Regions from separate parts of the Limnospira fusiformis SAG 85.79 genome, predicted to be linked through region 3. Evidence: riboswitches for the same ligand, from Rfam matches in the RefSeq annotation. Region 3 holds a riboswitch; each other region holds the start of a gene.
What was found. Region 3 has a riboswitch for cobalamin ahead of cobW (cobalamin biosynthesis protein CobW). Riboswitches for the same ligand answer to the same signal wherever they lie in the genome.

Region 1: linked by a shared signal. The riboswitch ahead of metE (5-methyltetrahydropteroyltriglutamate--homocysteine S-methyltransferase) and the one ahead of cobW (cobalamin biosynthesis protein CobW) in region 3 are both predicted to bind cobalamin.
Region 2: linked by a shared signal. The riboswitch ahead of HFV01_RS13325 (energy-coupling factor ABC transporter permease) and the one ahead of cobW (cobalamin biosynthesis protein CobW) in region 3 are both predicted to bind cobalamin.
Region 4: linked by a shared signal. The riboswitch ahead of cobG (precorrin-3B synthase) and the one ahead of cobW (cobalamin biosynthesis protein CobW) in region 3 are both predicted to bind cobalamin.

What each region holds. Positions count from the first base shown of each region.
Region 1 is NZ_CP051185.1:62,977-67,667, reverse strand. Features, by position in the region: partial or broken gene HFV01_RS00340 (IS607 family transposase) at 1-493, opposite strand, end outside; cobalamin riboswitch at 722-866, shown strand; gene metE (5-methyltetrahydropteroyltriglutamate--homocysteine S-methyltransferase) at 1,204-3,486, shown strand; gene HFV01_RS00330 (hypothetical protein) at 3,548-4,063, shown strand; gene HFV01_RS00325 (hypothetical protein) at 4,144-4,329, shown strand; gene HFV01_RS00320 (c-type cytochrome) at 4,382-4,691, shown strand, end outside.
Region 2 is NZ_CP051185.1:2,817,095-2,821,785, forward strand. Features, by position in the region: gene cbiQ (cobalt ECF transporter T component CbiQ) at 1-456, opposite strand, end outside; gene HFV01_RS13320 (energy-coupling factor ABC transporter substrate-binding protein) at 457-765, opposite strand; gene HFV01_RS13325 (energy-coupling factor ABC transporter permease) at 774-1,529, opposite strand; cobalamin riboswitch at 1,550-1,710, opposite strand; gene HFV01_RS13330 (glycosyltransferase family 2 protein) at 1,754-2,680, opposite strand; gene HFV01_RS13335 (argininosuccinate synthase) at 2,803-4,005, shown strand; gene iscB (RNA-guided endonuclease IscB) at 4,318-4,691, shown strand, end outside.
Region 3 is NZ_CP051185.1:1,760,841-1,765,531, reverse strand. Features, by position in the region: gene dcm (DNA (cytosine-5-)-methyltransferase) at 1-1,093, opposite strand, end outside; gene HFV01_RS08305 (DpnII family type II restriction endonuclease) at 1,080-2,063, opposite strand; gene cobW (cobalamin biosynthesis protein CobW) at 2,398-3,450, opposite strand; cobalamin riboswitch at 3,593-3,738, opposite strand; gene HFV01_RS08295 (hypothetical protein) at 3,845-4,087, opposite strand; gene HFV01_RS08290 (CAB/ELIP/HLIP family chlorophyll-binding protein) at 4,136-4,345, opposite strand; gene HFV01_RS08285 (ferrous iron transport protein A) at 4,560-4,691, shown strand, end outside.
Region 4 is NZ_CP051185.1:3,228,600-3,233,290, reverse strand. Features, by position in the region: gene hemL (glutamate-1-semialdehyde 2,1-aminomutase) at 1-610, shown strand, start outside; gene HFV01_RS15165 (cobalt-precorrin-6A reductase) at 733-1,488, shown strand; gene cbiE (precorrin-6y C5,15-methyltransferase (decarboxylating) subunit CbiE) at 1,502-2,728, opposite strand; adenosylcobalamin-variant (AdoCbl-variant) riboswitch at 2,772-2,855, shown strand; gene cobG (precorrin-3B synthase) at 2,867-4,315, shown strand; gene HFV01_RS15150 (precorrin-8X methylmutase) at 4,341-4,691, shown strand, end outside.

The DNA of each region.
Region 1 (4,691 bases), 1.7 Mb from region 3:
GGATGTCCTCAACCATTTCTGGTTCTGGACTGAGACTTGTCTGGTTGAGAACCATGAGTGAGCACCTGTTTTACTCACAGAGCCATCGAAACCAGTCAAATCCCCATATTGCCAATCGGTCTTTGTGGGCAACGACAACCATGCGGACATCTCCTGACAAATGATGTCCCAGTAAGGCCAGCATTTTCTTTCCCTTGAAGTTGAGCCCGCCTCCGATTTCTGAGACGACTTCTGCTTCGGGGTAGAGGTTGGACAGTGCGGCCACCTGTCGGTTGAGGTCGGACTGCTGGGCGCGGCTACTAACTCTGGCATAGATAACGACTTTGCGTTTGTCACTGCCTGATTTGGCAGTATATCACTCAACGTTGTATCGTCGTTGCCCAGCGGGGGTTCTGATGGTGTCGATTGAGCCATTGTCGTCCCATCTGCGGAGTGTTCTTTCATGGACTCGAAGGATTTGGGCCGCTTCCTTGGGTTTGACATATCTGGCAATAGGTTTATCCTCAACCCTTCTCGCTTATTATACCGTATTGCCCTAAAATATTAACCGAATTTGTGATTAAATCATGCTCTCGTGCCGTGGCTCTCCCATGGACTTTGGGCGGCTTGGCCGCTTGGTGAAACCCTAAGCCCTAGAAACCGGGTTGCTGACATCTATCGTTGTTCCCCCAGTTTACAGTAACTTTGCCATGATTTCGTCAAATCTCCGCTTTGTGTGTTATCATGCTTAAATATTGTCGGTTCTGATGGGGAGCAGCCATCAGACGTAAGGGGGAAAGTCCGGCGTAAATCCGGCGCTGTCCCGCAGCTGTGAGGAGAGACACAACTCTCTAAGTCAGAATGCCCGCCGAACTGTCTCCTCTGGAGATGCACCAAACTGTTATTTTTCGTCTGCGAGGTACGGATGATGGTTCGTTTAGCTTTTTCACAATTAATATTGCCTTCATTTTTTAGGACGACTCCCCTGGCGTTGCATGGGTAGCGCCCTGATTTGAAATTGCCATTTTGAGAAAACTAGCCTTATGTAGACATTGACTGGCAGATGGTCACTCATGCTAACGGTGATTTGAATCAGTCTGGTCTGAGTATTGCTTAACTCAATTGGGCAGATATTCTGCTGCTTTGAATTGTTCACTCCGCTGGTTTGTCGCGGGGATGGACTAGATTTCTATGACTATTTTCAGCGTTAGGACGCGACAATTTATGACCTTGGAAACATACACTCAAACCCGTCTGGAAACCGCGACTATCGGCTATCCTCGTATTGGTAAAAGTCGCGAGTTAAAAAAGGCATTAGAAGCCTTTTGGCGGGGTAAATCGGACGCAGAAACCCTCATCCAGACTCGGAATGAAGTTGAGTTCAAAAACTGGGAAACTCAACGACAAGCAGGCATCGATCGCATTGGTATTGGCGACATGAGCCTCTACGATCACGTTTTAGACTGGAGCATCCGCTTAGGCATCATTCCCGAACGGTTTGCATCCTTTAGCGGACTCGACCGTTATTTTGCCATGGCGCGGGGTAAGGATGGCATTGCCGCCCTGGAAATGACCAAATGGTTCGACACCAACTATCACTACCTCGTCCCAGAAATTCCCGAAACATTACAGCCAGCCGACTTTAGCGATTTCCTGCAAACCGTGCATCGCGCTCAAACCTTATTAGGCGATCGCGCTGTTCCCATTGTTTTGGGTCCGGTGACTTTGCTGCGGCTGAGTCGTTTGGAGATGAATCAAGACCAAGCGGGAAAACAACTAGGCGATCGCTATCTCCTGCTTCTCCAGGAACTCCAAAAAATGGGTGTCGCTGAAGTCCAAATCCATGAACCTGCTTTAGTCTTCGGAGATGCTGCCAACTTTAAACAACTCTATCAATCAACTTATCAATCTCTCAGCCAAGTCGGCTTACCCATTCACCTGGTCACCTACTTTGATGACTTGGGAGACAATTACCCCTGGGTGATGGAATTACCCGTCGCTGGCATTAGTTTAGACTTCACCCGTGGGCGTAACCTAGAGTTACTGCAACAGTATGGTTTCCCCGACGATAAAGAGTTGGGGGCGGGAATTGTCGATGCCCGCAATGTATGGAAAATTCGCCCGGACTCCGTTTTGTCAACCCTGGAAGCCATTTCCCGTGTCACCCCTAACCTGCGGATTCAGCCGTCTGCTTCCCTGCAATTTGTGCCATACGATGCCCAGCGAGAAACCAAACTCCCCGAACCCTTGCGGTCCGTTTTGAGCTTTGCTGAACAGAAGTTAGTAGAAATCACACTGCTGGCTGATTGGGCCGATCGCTCCTATGGAACCCAAGAACCTGACAAGTATCTGGAAGTCATCCTCCGGCAATGGCAAACCTTCCAGGAATTTAGCCCAGTTAATCAGGGGGTAAAAGAACGCCTGCAAAATCTGACCTCCCAGGATTTAGAGCGGACTTTGCCTTATGAACAACGTCAAGAACGCCAGCCCGTTTTGCCCCCATTCCCCACCACCACCATCGGGTCTTTCCCCCAAACCTCCGAAGTGCGGCAACTGCGGGTGAAACTGAAACGGGGTGACATTACCCAAGCCGAATATGAAGCGGCGATCGATGCCGAAATTGCCAAGTGCATCCAATTCCAAGAAGAAGCCGGACTCGATGTATTAGTGCATGGGGAATTTGAGCGCACCGACATGGTGGAATTTTTCGGGCAACAGTTATCAGGCTTTGCCTTTACTGAACATGGTTGGGTGCAAAGTTACGGCAGCCGTTGCGTGCGTCCCCCGATTATTTATGGAGATGTCGCCCGCACCGGACCCATGACAGTTCGAGAGTTCAAGGTAGCCCAATCCCTGACCGATAAAATTGTCAAAGGGATGCTAACCGGTCCGGTCACCATGATTAACTGGTCATTTACCCGCACCGATATTCCGCGCAGTAAACAAGCCATGCAGATTGCCTTAGCCTTGCGGGATGAAGTAGCCGACTTAGAAGCCGCGGGGGCGAAGATGGTACAAATTGATGAACCTGCCTTGCGGGAAGGGCTGCCTCTGAAGCCAGAACGTTGGGATGAGTATCTATCCTGGGCGGTGGATGCTTTCCGTCTGTCTGCGGCTATAGCCAAACCGGAAACCCAAATCCATACCCATATGTGTTACTCGGAATTTGGGGATATTATTGGGCATATTGAGCGGTTGGATGCGGATGTGTTGTCCATTGAAAATAGCCGCAGCAATAACGAAACCCTGTTTGAAATTACTGATGCGGGCTACAAACATCAAGTGGGGAACGGCGTTTACGATGTTCACAGCCCAGCAGTTCCCAGCACAGAACAGATGGTGCAACAGTTAAAAACCGGGGTCGCCAATTTACCTGTACAACAGATTTGGGTTAATCCCGATTGTGGCTTGAAAACAAGGGGTTGGGAAGAGGTGATTCCTTCCCTAAAAAATATGGTGGAGGCGGCGAAAATTCTGCGCCAGGAAGCTAATTTGACTGAAAAATAACTGATGTCTAAATCCCCCGTTTCCTAACGGGGGAGTCTGTGCAAACCACCTGGGATTTCTTATGAATGGAACAGATAGCCCGACCAAGGAACCGCCCAATCCGCCGATGAATTGGCAGCAAGATTTTATTGCTACAAATCTATTGTCTCTAGGCTATAACGCCTGGGTGGGGTATCTCAATGGTGAACGGGGTGCAGTGATTTGTAGCACCAATACGCCAACAGTAGGAATGGCGGGGGAGGTTTTTAAGGTTCACTATGTACCTAGATCGCGTCTCGCCGCTTTTCTGAATGCGTGGCTGGCTGCGCCTGACACAGTGATTCTGCGTCATCATTTTATGAATGCTCACATTTTGGAAGCTGTCGATACCTACAACCCCACCACAGAATTAGTGTTTCTGTTGGAGTCATTGAATCAGGTGACATTCTTCTACCTAAAAAATTTGCCAATTACTCCGCATAAGTGCTACGAGCAAATCTGCAAACACTGGGAAGAATTCCAGCCTGCGGATGATGGCTGCTCGGATTCAAGTCGCCAATCATATTCCCTCGGAAACCATAATTTATATGGCTTCTGAAAATTCTCTTGCTCGCTAATTTGGGGGCGAAAATATCATCGCCTCTTCAATTATTAACAACTTATGATGGCATAAATACGATGCTAAAATATTATCTGGATCGCTCTGGAAAAATTCCCGCTTCTGTCCATCCTTTTGTCAAACAGGAGGCGCTGGGTAAAGCTGAAAAAGCGCCTAAAAAGGGGAAAATTCAAGTTATAAATCGACTCCGAAATGGTTGGTTGGTAATTTGGCGATCGCTCTCCCAAAGACATGAAAAACCATAATTTATTACCCCGCCCACAAAACTCCATAAGTTTCTCATTCCAGACTAGCTTAATGACTAAATTTATCCGCTTTATTTGTACTCTGGTAATTGCTGTATTACTGGTTATTGGCGGAGGGTTTTTGATGAAAGTTTATCCCCATTATTTGACGGATACAACCAACAATAATGCCCTCAATGTCAGCCCAAATACTTCTTTGTCAGCCGTAGACAGGGATTTAGCGATCGCCTATCGTCGCCAATACATGAAAGCATTGTCAGCCCATTATCGTTCTCTGGAAGCGATTTTAGAAAAAGAGGCTCCTTTTGCTAATCAAACTCTAACCCACATTAATAGCTTATTATCCCTAGCTGAATATATGC
Region 2 (4,691 bases), 1.1 Mb from region 3:
AATCTTACGGAAAATTCTAATGATTTCGACGAAGGGGGTAGTGAGTAAAAGAAAATACATACAGGAGCTTAAAACTAGGGAGCGAGTTAGTAGAAAACCAGCTTGTTGCATTCCTTGATTACTGAAATATATCAAGATATTACCTAGGTTAAATTCCCAGATAATATCAGTTTTAATTAATTCAATATTAGCTGAATTAACCACCCCCAATAGTAAGGCGGGAATGCTAGTTAACCAAAAACTGAAGGGGATGGCTTGCAATTTCAGATAAATTCCTAGGGGAATTTTAGCGTAAATCACGACCCAAATTGTCACCCAAATGGTGATCAATATTTGCAGGAGGGGGGGAGCCGCCAAACTGAGACAAAACAGGATGGCGGCAAAGGCTAACTTATGTTCTGAGGGTAAATACCTTAACCGATTGGTATAGGCGATCGCATCAATTTGATGGTACATTTAGGATGAGCGATTTTTGCCTTGTTTACGGCCTTTATATAAGCCAATCACATAGCCGACGATACCCGCACCAATAGCAGCTTGAGAAACAAATAACAGGCTCTCAATTTCGCCACTGGGAACTTCTAAGATAGGTTCAAACCAGGGTTGATAATTGGGTTGAATTTCGCCGATGAGATTTTCGGCTTGTTCATCGGCTCCCTCATAATCTCCTCGGATAAAAATTAGCGGCGTTACCGATAAAATAACGACAGCTAAAATCATCCACAAATTGCCATTTTTTACAGGTTTATCAGAAGTTGGTGTCATGATTTTACTTAGCTATTAGCTTTCCCAATTTTCAAGGTTTGCAGTTCTTCTGAGGCGTAGGACTCTAACCAATTCCAAACTACCAGCGTTAATAGTCCCTCACTAATTGATAGGGGAATTTGAGTGACTGCAAAAATCCCCGCAAATTTGATAAAGGAAGCCATAACCCCCCCAGAAGCAGCCGGAAAAGCTACGGCTAACTGTATGGAGGTAATTAAATAAGTGGCTAAACTTCCCAAGGCTGCTGCGAAGAAAATACCTAACTTTTGTTGGTTAAATTGGCAGAATAGTTGATAAATGCCATAGGCAACCCAAGGGCCGACAATCGCCATAGAAAATACATTAGCTCCCAAGGTAGTTAAACCGCCGTGAGCGAGTAATACGGCTTGGAAAAGTAGGACTAAACTGCCTAAAACTGTCATCACTGACGGTCCGAATAAAACCACTCCTAATCCGGTTCCGGTGGGGTGAGAACAACTCCCTGTAACTGAGGGGATTTTTAGAGCTGACAGGACAAACGTAAAGGCTCCTGCTAGGGCAATTAATAGCTTTAGTTCGGGGTTGTTTCGGGTAATTTTGGTGAGTTTTTGAAAACCAATAACCCAGAAAGGGATGATTAACACCCACCAAAAAATTGACCAGGTAATAGGTAAAAAACCTTCCATAATGTGCATTGCTTGAGCTGGAGTGGCTGCACCTATTACCAAATAAAATGTTAACCCAATCATGGCGATTAGGTGTATCATTCGATGATTTTTGCTCATCTGTACCTCGCAGATTTGTGAGTGAGAAATAACTATAGGCGGGCATCCTGACTCACAGATGGGGTGGACAAATTAGCCGGAAATCTGATTACAGTTGCGGGACAGCGCCGGATTTACACCGAACTTTCCCCATTACTCCTAGTGGCTGTTCCCCACTAGAACCTATAGTTGGCGCTATTGTATCATGTGTAGGTCAACAGTGAACCAAGCTGGCAAATATTTAATTAAGTTTGCTCTCGCCTGGCCCAATATTGTTGGACGGCTTGGACGTTATACCAATTTAAAAAAATCCGAGAAATTTCTAAGGCTAATTGAGGCTGACCACGATTAATTAACCACTGTAAAAAATGCGCCATGGTCCTTTCATTGAGTTGACCTCTTAGGGATAAAATGCCCCAGAGTATCCGATGCAAAATGGTCATTTGAATCATCATTTTGACTGACCAGGTAGGATGTTTTTGATAGAAAACTACCCCCATTCTGCCTCTTTGTTTTTCTTTTTCAATTAGGGCGGGTATTTGGTCTAAGTTAAAGGGGGGATGCCAATGATATCCGACGGCGGCGGGGCATTTGATTAATTTTAAGCCTAATTTTTTTAGCCTAACTCCTAGTTCCAGGTCTTCCCAACCATAAAGCTGAAATTTAGGGTCAAATAATCCGGCTTCGATTAGCCAATGGCGGGCGATCGCCACATTTCCGGTGGCAAAATAAGCGGCAGAAAAATCGGTGATTTTATAGGGTTCTGTGGTGGGATTTTCAAAATTGCAGGTATTCACAACTCGACCATAGGTAAAGATGCGATCGCTTTTTTGAGAGTTGGCAATTAAGGCGGTAGCGTGAGCGGCAAGAAAGCTATCAGTTACCACCAAATCACTATCGATAAAAACAATCAGATCTCCCCTCGCCTGTTCAACTCCCAAATTTCGCGCCGCCGCTGGTCCCTGGTGGTCTTGCTGGTAGATGCGAAGATGGGGAAATTCGAGGGTGTTAGTTCCCAACCATTCCACAGTCCCATCAGTGGAACCATCATCGACTAACACCACCTCATAGCCAGTCACGGCGGCGCTATAGGTTTGATTTTCCAATGCTCTCAGACACTTCTGTAAAATCGGCAAACGGTTATAGGTAGGGATAACAACGCTAAAAAACATATATTTTCTGGGACAGTTGGCGATGCTCTGCAACTATAACCTAATTGTTACAGCCTTACTTTTCAATGGTGGCGATTGGGGTGATAATGAAATGTTTGTTGATCTAGGAGCTTTGGTAGATTATGGGTCGCGCTGAAAAAGCTGTACTTGCCTACTCTGGTGGTGTAGATACCTCTGTCTGTATTCCTTATCTCAAAAATGAGTTTGGGGTAGCTGAAGTAATTACTGTGGCGGTTGACTTGGGACAAGGTGATGAACTAGGACCAGTGAAACAAAAGGCCCTCGACTCTGGCGCGAGTGAGTCTTTAGTGATTGATGTACAACAGCGATTTGTACAGGAGTTTGCTTTTCCGGCTATTCAAGCTAATGCTTTGTATGAGAACCGCTACCCCCTGGCTACGGCTTTAGCACGTCCTTTGATTGCTCAGGTTTTGGTGGAAGTTGCCGAAAAATACGGAGCAGATGCGATCGCTCACGGTTGCACGGGAAAAGGCAATGATCAGGTCCGCTTTGATGTCTCTATCGGCGCTCTCAACCCTAATATTAAGATTTTAGCTCCGGCTAGGGAATGGGGTATGAGTCGGGAAGAGACGATCGCTTATGGGGAAAAATTTGGCATTTCCTTCCCCGTTAAAAAGTCTTCCCCCTACAGTCTCGATCGCAACTTGCTTGGTATGGCGATCGAAGCTGGACCTCTGGAAGACCCCTGGGTTGAACCCCCAGAGGATGTCTATGGGATGACTAAAGCGATCGCTGATACTCCTGACCAGCCAGAATATTTAGAAATTGGCTTTCAATCTGGCATTCCTGTTAGCCTCAATGGGGAAGCACTCAACGGCGTTGACCTCATCTCTCGCTTAAATGCGATCGCCGGAAACCACGGTATCGGACGCATTGATATGATCGAGAATCGTTTGGTAGGTATTAAATCTCGGGAAGTTTACGAATCCCCTGCCATGGTTGTACTCATTCAGGCTCACCGAGATCTTGAAAGTCTGGTTCTCACTTCTGATGTCACCCGCTATAAACGCGGTATTGAGGAAACCTATAGCCAAATTGTCTATAATGGCCTCTGGTTTAGTCCCCTCAAAGGTGCGATCGATGCCTTTATCAAACAAACTCAAGAACGGGTCAGCGGCACTGTACGGGTCAAACTGTTTAAAGGCAATTGCAACATTGTCGGTCGCCAGTCTGACAAATCCCTCTACAGCCTTGACCTGGCTACTTACGGTTCTGAAGATGTATTTGACCACAAAGCCGCCGAAGGATTTATCTATGTTTGGGGTCTTCCCACTCGCGTTTGGTCCGAAAAAATCAGAGAGTAAGATTTAATTGTCAATTATTGGGGCGGGTTCTACAGTTAAGTCAGCACCCCCGGCTGAAGCACGGGGGCTTCGTGCCCCCCGCTTTCAGGTAGCTGACCAGCTTAAGCCTTAACTGGCTACGTGAGCGAGCAAGAGTTAAAGTTCCTACCCTGGAATGCGTGCTAGTTCCAGGCACTAGAACCAAATCGTTAAACAGTTCTAAGGGGTTAAGACAGTGCGATTTGGAAAGTACCGACTCTGAACATTAGCGTTCGCGCAGCGTGCGCGTTAGCGCAAGCGCAAACGTTACGAGCAATCAGAACAGACGCAACAATGTCTAACCATATTTTCGTTTTAGATACCAACCGCAAGCCCCTGACACCGTGCAAGCCAGGGATGGCACGATCACTGCTCAAAGCCGGGAAAGCATCGGTATTTCGACGCTACCCATTCACCATTATTCTAAACAAGGAGGTTGACGCTAATCCTGAACCCCTCGAACTCAAATTAGACCCAGGCTCTAAAGTCACTGGAATTGCCTTGAAGCAAGGGAATCATATTATCTTTGCTGCCGAGTTGCAGCACCGAGGACAGCAGATTAAAGAAGCATTGCTCTCTCGTCGTCAACTCCGACGTTCTCGACGAAACCGCAAGACCCGATATCGACCAGCTCGGTTCTTGAATCGGACTCGTCCCGAAGGTTGGTT
Region 3 (4,691 bases):
TTCCCCCATAATATACCCCCAATCGGTTCCCATCACTAGCCACCAAAGTCACCGATATTTTATCGGGGTCGAGAAACTTATATACTTCAAAGGAAAAATTACCCGCCACTGGCTTATATTTATCATCAATAAGTTGCAGATAGTTTTTGTCAACTAAAGAGGCTAATAATTGCGCTAAATTAGGATGGGTATAAAAACTAGCAATTTGAGCCTTGGTAAGTAACTTCCCATCTTGATGTTGACCAAAAACCTTATGGCGGCGTTTAGTAATCAAGCGATTCATCAGGTCAATTTCCTGGGGGGTACAGTCTCCCCGTAACCCCAACTCCCAAGAGTGAATTGAGTTTCCCCCACGATAGTCAATCAGTCTCACGCCATGTAATTTCTCTAAGTTTCCGCGAAGAAAGGTGCGTAACGCCGTTGTAAATTCCGCAGAACAATCATAATGGTGGGGGGGATTATCCTCTAAAATATCTCTGACTTTACAGGAAGGTTTAGGCGCAGAAAATAGAGACAGTTGACCGGACTCATAAGAGTGAGAATCCTTAGCACCCAAATCTGACACTAGGTTGAAGTGAGGGGTTTGGTTCAGAACACCCATCATATAGGCTCGGACGCGATTTTGGGGAACACCATAGTTGGAGCTATTCAGTAAAAATAGGTCAAAACTATAACCACGCTCTTGCATTTTTTGGCGAATTGTGTTGATAGTTTTCCCTTGGTCATGGGTGACTAAACCGCGAACATTCTCAAAAATAAAAGCCTGGGGTTGTTGGCTATCCATGAGACGTAAAATCTCAAAAAACAAGGTTCCCCGTGTATCTCCAAAACCAGCTTTTTTCCCGGCGTATGAAAAACTTTGACAGGGAAATCCAGCCAGCAAAACATGATGGGGGGGAAGGGAGGGAATGGTCTGAATATCGCCTTGGGGAGTTTCGGAAAAGTTAGCTTGATAAACCTGTCTAGCATCCCCATCAATTTCACTACTGAGGAGACAATCAGGAATGCAACCTAAAGACTCAAGCGCCTGTTCAAAGCCGAGGCGCAATCCCCCAATTCCGGCGAATAAATCTATAAATTTAACGGTTTTCATTTTCTATAAAGTCGAGAATAAAGTAGTGTAAGTAATTCAGTTCTGACTCAGAAAATGCCAGAAGCAAGTGGCTATACTCATCAATGGTATTCAGAGCAGATTGGCGTTGGAAGTTACCGACTCCATCAATAATATAAATAATCTTGTAACCCAAGCCATCAATCTGCTCAAATCTTGATTTTGCTTGACCCGCTTTCCGCTCAATTGTGCTATTTGTGGTTTCCTGAAAGCTAATTTCAATTGCTATATATTTTTCACCTTTACTTACGACAATATCAAAGTTAGTGTCTCTTTTTCCTGTTTGCTTATGACTGACTCCAGGGATGGTAGAATTGAGGTTGATATTAATATCATTTTGATTTAAATTTTTACCTAAATATTGATATATATGACGTTGCAAAAGCTGACCTAAATCATTACTTTTAGCTCCTGCGGTAATACGGCTTAGATAAATATAACGCTGGCGTATAAACTCGGAAAGTTCATCATACTTACCCATTAATTGTCCAATCTGACATCCCCAAGTCTTAAAAATGCCAGAAATTTTAGGATTTGTTGAATCTCCAGCAAACAGGAGGACGACAATAATATCTTTATAAACTTCAGACAGAGTTTGTTTCCTTAACAGTAATTTCTGGCTGGAAACGTTGAGTTTTTGGTTTGATAATATTCCTGATATGGGTAACACCTGAAAACGATAACAAAATTGAGTGTTGTTCCAAATATACTCTAATTCTCCATCGGGGAACAATAAATCAAACTCTTGATTTAAACGTTGTAGTTTTTCACCTCCAAAATCTGCTAAGATCAGAAGGTGTTTGAGGAATAAATTAGCAGAGAGCTTTGATATTTCTAAAGTGGTAAATATATCTAGGGGATTTTCTAATTCCAAGGCTAGAATTGAGAGAAACTGCTGTTGGGTTTCAATCAGCACCGGGATAATACTCTGTTCGAGTTGTTGTTGAACCAAAAACTTTGGCTAGAATAAAGATGCTGACTGATGCAATTCCTCAATTGTTCGTTTTTGAACCATAGATGATTAAACAGTTTTTCTGTCAGAATTTGCGAACCATTGATCAAATGTGGGTATCCAAAGGTAAACCTATCATGACTTAGAGAGTGAACTAGATGGGGAATACCTGGGGGACGCAATATGGTATTAGGAGGAGAAGGTGGGATGGAGACGAGACGGAAAGTAGCGTAAAGTGTGGTTGTATTGGGGCTATTTTGGCGACGCTGTGAATTTTACTACTGTTTAAATAAGGACGATCGCATTATTAAAATCACCAAAATTGATAAGATTTCTACCTGTTTAACGCCATGGTTTCTGACTGCAAAGAAGTGGCTATTTGTTCTTGATTAAGACTACGACCAATAAACACCAGTTGAGTTTGGCGAGGTTCGTCGGCTTTCCAGGGGCGATCGAAGAAGGTATCAAATCGGTTTCCGACTCCTTGAACTACCATCCGCATGGGTTTATTTGCTACGGCTATAAAACCTTTGATGCGGTAGATTTCCCACTGCTGGGCGATCGCTTTTAATTGATTAACTAAACTGGCGGAGTCCTTAACTGGATCTAAGACTAAATGCACAGCATTGATATCATCATCGTGTTCGTGTTCTTCTTCCTGGTCATGGTGACTAGGGCGACTGTCCAGATGGTCTTCTACCGCTGCATTAAAGCCTAATAATATGTCAGCCGAAATTTTACCTTGCTGACAGGAAACCGTCTGCACTCCTGGGGTTAACTCCTGTTTTAGCCATTGTTGAACCCGCTGCTGAGACTCTTCATCAATGCGATCGCCTTTCGTCAAAAGTACCAAATCAGCACAAGCTAACTGGTCTTCAAATAACTCCTCGATTGGTGTTTCATGTTCCAAAGTTTCATCCGCTTGACGCTGCTTTTCTAAAGCCTCTAAATCTCCCACCAGTTGACCATTGGCTAGGGCTTCACTATCAACTACCGTAATCACACCATCTACCGTCGCTTTCGTGCGAATTTCCGGCCATCGGAAGGCTTGAACCAGTGGCTTTGGTAAAGCCAAACCAGAGGTTTCTATTAATATCGAATCAATCGCATCTTGGCGTTTAAGTAGTTCTTGCATAGTCGGCAAAAACTCTTCCTGGACGGTGCAACACAGACAACCATTCGCTAATTCGATGATATTAGTTTCCGTTTCTTCTTCGTCACAAACTTGGCAAGATTTGAGGATTTCGCCATCAATACCTACTTCGCCAAATTCATTGACTAATACCGCGATCCGACGACCTTGGTTATTTTGCAGTAAATGGCGGATCAGGGTGGTTTTTCCAGCCCCTAAAAATCCGGTGATAATGGTTACAGGAATTTTATGCACGGTTTTTTGACTCCTCCGAAATTATAGCGATTTGCTATCTATAAATGTTGAGATTTTCCTAGAGTTTAGATGGGCGATCGCTATGATATTTAGATTGTGAAAATACTAAATCAACCATCATCCATACCTCGCAGATGAATCAACAATAGGTTACTTATCGGCGGGCATTCTGACTGAGAGACTAACAGAGTCCCATCACAGTCGCGGGACAGCGCCGGACTTACACCGGACTTTCCCCCTTTCCTCTAAAGGCTGATTTCCCTTAGAACCGATATCGGGAATATCTTATCACAGGTTGGGCGAATTCGGGGAAAAACCAAAAAAGTCCCTGCTTATTTCTAAACAGGGACGGTTTGTTATTAGTGAATAGGGAGAGATAGGTAAATTTGATGACTTAGACTAAGTTAGTGAAAATCAAAGCCCCAATAGCGCCACTAACGGCGATCGCCATCAGTAAATTTGTAAAAAACCTGCCGTATTCTGCATTATAACCAAGGGCTTTGTCTTCCTGACCACCTGTGAAGAATAAAGACCAGGCTTGGTTAGCTGTAATTACTTCTGAGGTACTGTTAAAGTCCGGTCGAAAGATTACAGGTCCGATTAAGTATTTGTTAGGAAAGTTAAAATCTGTTTTCATACAAGTCTCCGAAATGCTACTGAATTATAGGTTGACAAAATCTGGGTTTTACAGGCTAGTTAACCAGCCAATTACACCATGTCCGGTTAATGCTTCTAAGGCTAGGGCGGATATAAACCCGATCATAGCTAGTCGTCCGTTGAGTTTCTCTGCGTATTTGTTGAAACCGAATTGTTGCGATTCCTCTACATATACTTGGGGTTCGATCGCGTAAACATTTGCGCGTCCACCTTCTTCCATAATTTGTCCACGAACCATAGTATTTTTGCCTCTCTGACTTCTTGTAAACAAATGTAACACACTGCAAACAAATATTGCAAGGGGTTGACAAAATTAATTTTTGTAGTATAATCTTTTGCTTTTTCCAAACAAGGGGGTTTGTTAAAAATTTATTAACAATGGGATTTTTACTTAGTTACATGGTATTAATTAAAATTAATTCTCAATTAGCTCAACAGAGAGCCAATAGATTATGGACAATGATAACTACTGTGCCGATGTATCCGTGAACGGCTTTGATGGTGGCTCAAGCTGGTCAGGATTTACTTACCTCAAAGACAACACTGGTCATGCTCGCACCATAAGTGAATCACCAGAATCATTG
Region 4 (4,691 bases), 1.5 Mb from region 3:
GCGGATGCTGACCGAGGAAAATGGCGCTTTACTGGTATTTGATGAGGTGATGACTGGCTTCCGCATTGCTTACGGTGGCGCTCAAGAAAAATTTGGTGTTACCCCAGATTTAACTACTTTGGGTAAAATTATCGGTGGTGGCTTACCTGTGGGAGCCTATGGCGGTCGTCAGGATATTATGGCTATGGTCGCGCCAGCAGGTCCTATGTACCAAGCGGGAACCCTATCAGGAAATCCCCTAGCCATGACGGCGGGAATTAAGACTCTGGAACTATTGCAAAAGCCGGGGACTTATGAATATCTCGACCAAATTACCAAAAAGCTGAGTAATGGCTTATTGGAAATTGCTAAAGAAACAGGTCATGCAGCCTGTGGTGGGCAAATTAGCGCGATGTTTGGGTTCTTTTTTACGGAGGGACCTGTTCATAATTATGATCATGCTAAAAAGTCGGATTTGGCGAAGTTTGGTCGCTTCCATCGAGGTATGTTAGAACGGGGTATTTATTTGGCTCCTTCACAATTTGAGGCTGGTTTTACTTCTTTTGTGCATACTGAGGAAGATATTGATCAAACTCTGGCGGCGGCGCGGGAAGTTTTATCTGGTCTGTAGATAATTCTGACAGTCAAGAACTGGGTTTTTTATGGAATTGATGGTTAAGTCTGTCTGGAATTCCCATAGAAAACCTGGTTTTTGCTGGGGTTTATCGGGCTAATCTTAACCTATTAATTTGGATGAGTAATTACTGTAAAAAAATCTTGATTTTGGGAGGAACGGCGGAAGCGACAGCCCTATATGATAGGGTTCAAACTATGGCGAATATAGAGGCGATCGCTTCTTTTGCGGGTCGCACTCAACAGCCAGTTACCCCGAAAGACCCGGCGGCTTTTCGGATTGGGGGTTTTGGCGGTGTTCAGGGTTTAATCGACTATTTAAAACAACAAAAAATTGATATTTTAATTGATGTTACCCACCCCTTTGCTGCCCAAATTTCTGACCATGCGGCTATAGCAGCTAATGAATGTGGAATTAAACGGTTAATGGTTGTCCGTCCGGCTTGGGAAAAAGTCCCCGGCGATAACTGGGTTGAGGTGGATAGTCACTCACAGGCTACTATGGTTTTATCAGGGTTAGCTGAACGGGTATTTTTAACTATTGGTCGTCAGGAACTTTCCGCCTATGCTGAACTAAAAGATATCTGGTTTTTAATGCGGATGATTGACCCACCTCAGCCGAATTTACCTATACCTAGGGGGGAATTATTGTTACAAAGGGGGCCGTTTTCGGTGGTAGATGAACTGTCAATTTTACGGGAATATCAACTGGGTGCAATTGTTAGTAAAAATAGCGGCGGTGATGCTACCTACGCCAAAATTGTGGCGGCGCGAGAGTTGAAATTACCTGTGGTTATGGTGCAACGTCCTCCCATTCCTATGGGGGAAACAGTGGCTGATATTGAGTCGGCGATCGCTTGGTTACACCAACAATAAACCGCCTTTTTAGTTATGGTTTCAGCACTGACCATTGAGTGACAGTAGCTAAGGGTTTCCAGCCTAAAAAATTGCCAATGGCTGCAGTTCTTTCAATGCCAATTCGGGTAAGTTCACCCCCGAATTTATTATGCCATTGTAACAGAAGTAACTCACTCTCAACTGTGACTGTATTAGCCACTAGACGACCTCCCGATCGCAATTTTTTCCAACAGGTTTCTAATAGACCTGGGGTGGTAATACCACCACCAATAAAAATGGCATCAGGGGAAGGTAAATTAATTAATGATTCGGGTGCTTTTCCGGCTATTATTTGCAGGTCTGGAGTCCCTAAAGCTGTGGCATTATCAGCAATATATTCTAAGCGTCTGGGATGCTGTTCTATGGCGATACTTTGACAACGGCGATCGCTTCTCATCCACTCAATACCAATGGACCCACAACCTGCACCGACATCCCATAAAAGTTGTCCCGGTAGGGGAGATAATCGACTGAGAGTAATCGCTCGGACCTCCTGTTTAGTTAACTGTCCGTCGTGGTGGTAGGCGCTGTCAGGAAGTCCCGGGAAACTAGGGGAAAAGTTAACGGGATTAGAACTAATACACTCTACGGCGATCGCATTTAAATCAGCCACTTCGTCAACATCCCAAGAGGAAGCGATACCCGAAATTTGTCTCTCTTTTTTGCCTCCCAAATGTTCCAACACCACGATTAAACTATCACCAAATCCTTGATGTGTTAGGAGTTCAGCCACGGCGGCGGGAGTGCGACGATTAGCACTTAAAATTAACAGATGCGCACCCCCATAAATTACCCGATTTAATAAAGCCAGGGGACGACCACATAAACTCAGGGTTTCTACATCGGTTACAGACCAACCCAAACGACTACAAATTAGGCTAAATGTAGAGGGAGAAGGAATTATAGTAATTTCCTCAAGGGGTAGGCGACGGGTAAGGGTAACGCCAATACCATACCACATCGGATCGCCACTAGCTAAAACACAGACGGGTTGACCACGGCGGCGGATAATTTCTGCGATCGACTCATCCAGAGGAGAAGTCCAGAGGAGTTTTTCTCGTTTATCCTCCGGGGGTAACATTGCTAAATGACGTTGACCACCGACAACTACTGAAGCCATAGATAAAAGCGATCGCGCCGTGGCGCTTAACCCTTCTAACCCATCTTCCCCAATTCCTACAATTGATAACCATTTGTGGGAAAAATCCCTGCTGACCATGATTTATAGTTAAAATACCAGTATTCATGATATAGTATTTGGGCTTGTAGTTGGGAAAGTTCGGTGAGATTCCGACACTGTGCCGCAACTGTAATACAATTTTCTGAGTCAGAATGCCAACTACAAGTTATTGATGAGTTGTCAAAATCAGCTAATTTTGCGGCTCATTCTCTGCGTCGCATGGAGAAACAAATCACCATGAATTGGTTAGTTAAAGCAAATGTTTGTCCGGGTCTATTTTATGGAACCCACGCCCAGGATGGTTTTTTAATCCGCATTCGGACTCCGGGCGGATTAATTAATAGTAAACAGGGTAAATTATTGGGTTATTTATTAACGGAGTGGGGAGGGACGCTACAAGTAACTAATCGCGCTAATTTACAAATTCGGGGAGTGCAAAAACCACCAACTAGCGCCGTTTTTGAGATGCTGCAAAAATTAAATTTAGCTGCTCAAAATCCCCACATAGACCACCTACGCAATATTATGGGTAGTCCGACGGCGGGAATTGATAGCCAGGAGTTAATTGATACTAGTCCCCTGATTAAAGCCCTGGATAATCTGATTCAAAATCACCCGTTAATTGGCGAACTTAGTCCTAAGTTTAGCATCGGAGTTGATGGGGGGGGGACTGTGGGAATTGGTATCCGTTCTCCGGTGGCTTGGGAACATCGATATAATGAGATTCAGCTTAATGCGATCTCGGTAGATGATGGGAATAATAGCATTAATTTTCAGTTGGCGATCGCCGGAGATAAAAAGCTATATAATACCCAACTTGTCATCACGCCAGAACAATGTTTATCTGTAGTCGCTACCCTTATTAATGTCTATGGGGAGTATGTCCGAAACAACCCCTTAGATACCGGGAAAAAGCCTCGGATGAAACAGCTAATTGACCATCTAGGATTAGATACATATATCCAGCAAGTCAACAGCCAACTAACCCAGCCCTTGCCGATATTGTCCGCTGAACCTACCCCCAGCCAACCCTATCATCATTTAGGAATTTATCCCCAAAAAAACGCCGAATTGTGTTATATTGGGATATCATTACACCTAGGACAAATTAATGCACAACAATGGTTAGGATTAGTAGAACTTTCAGAAACCTTTGGTAATGCCGAGTTAAGATTAACCCCTTGGCAAACAATTATAATGCCAGATATTCCCCATCAACAAATCAGCCAATTATTGCCGAAACTATCTTTATTAGGCTTCGCGGAAATTGAGTCAAATCAAGTGGCGATCGCTGCTTGTGGTGGTAAGCCTGGCTGTGCCGCATCACTTACCCACACTCAAACTCACGCTTCCCAATTAGCAGAATATCTCCACCAGCGATTAAATTTAGATACTCCTATTAATATTCATGTAACTGGTTGCCCTAAATTTTGCGCTCAACCCAGTCCCGCAGAAATCACCCTTTTAGGGCATACAATTAATCAAAATGGGAAAACTATCGAAGGCTACCAAGTGTATCTTGGGGATGGTGAACAATCCTTAAAACAAAAAATTTTTGAGGGAGTATTTACCGAAATACCCGAATTTTTAGCTAATTTTTTGACCCAAAATCGCCCACTTAATTAATCACTAATTACCTGCAAATTTGCTGATGATAGACTACCTGCGTGACGGCAACCAAATATATCAGAAATCCTTTGGAATAATTCGGGATGAAACCAACTTTCAAGGTTTATCAGATGATTTATCTCATGTAGCAGTTAGGTTAATTCATGCCTGCGGAATGACGGATATTGTCGGAGATTTACAAGCCTCAGAAAATGCCGTTAAAGTCGGACGGGAGGCACTACAACAGGGAAAAGCCATCTTTTGTGATGCCATGATGGTGGCTAGGGGAATTACTAAAAAACGCTTACCTAAAAATAACCCGATTATTTGTACCCTAAATCATCCAGATGTCCCTAATATCGCTCGCCAGATTAATAATACTCGGTCGGCGGCA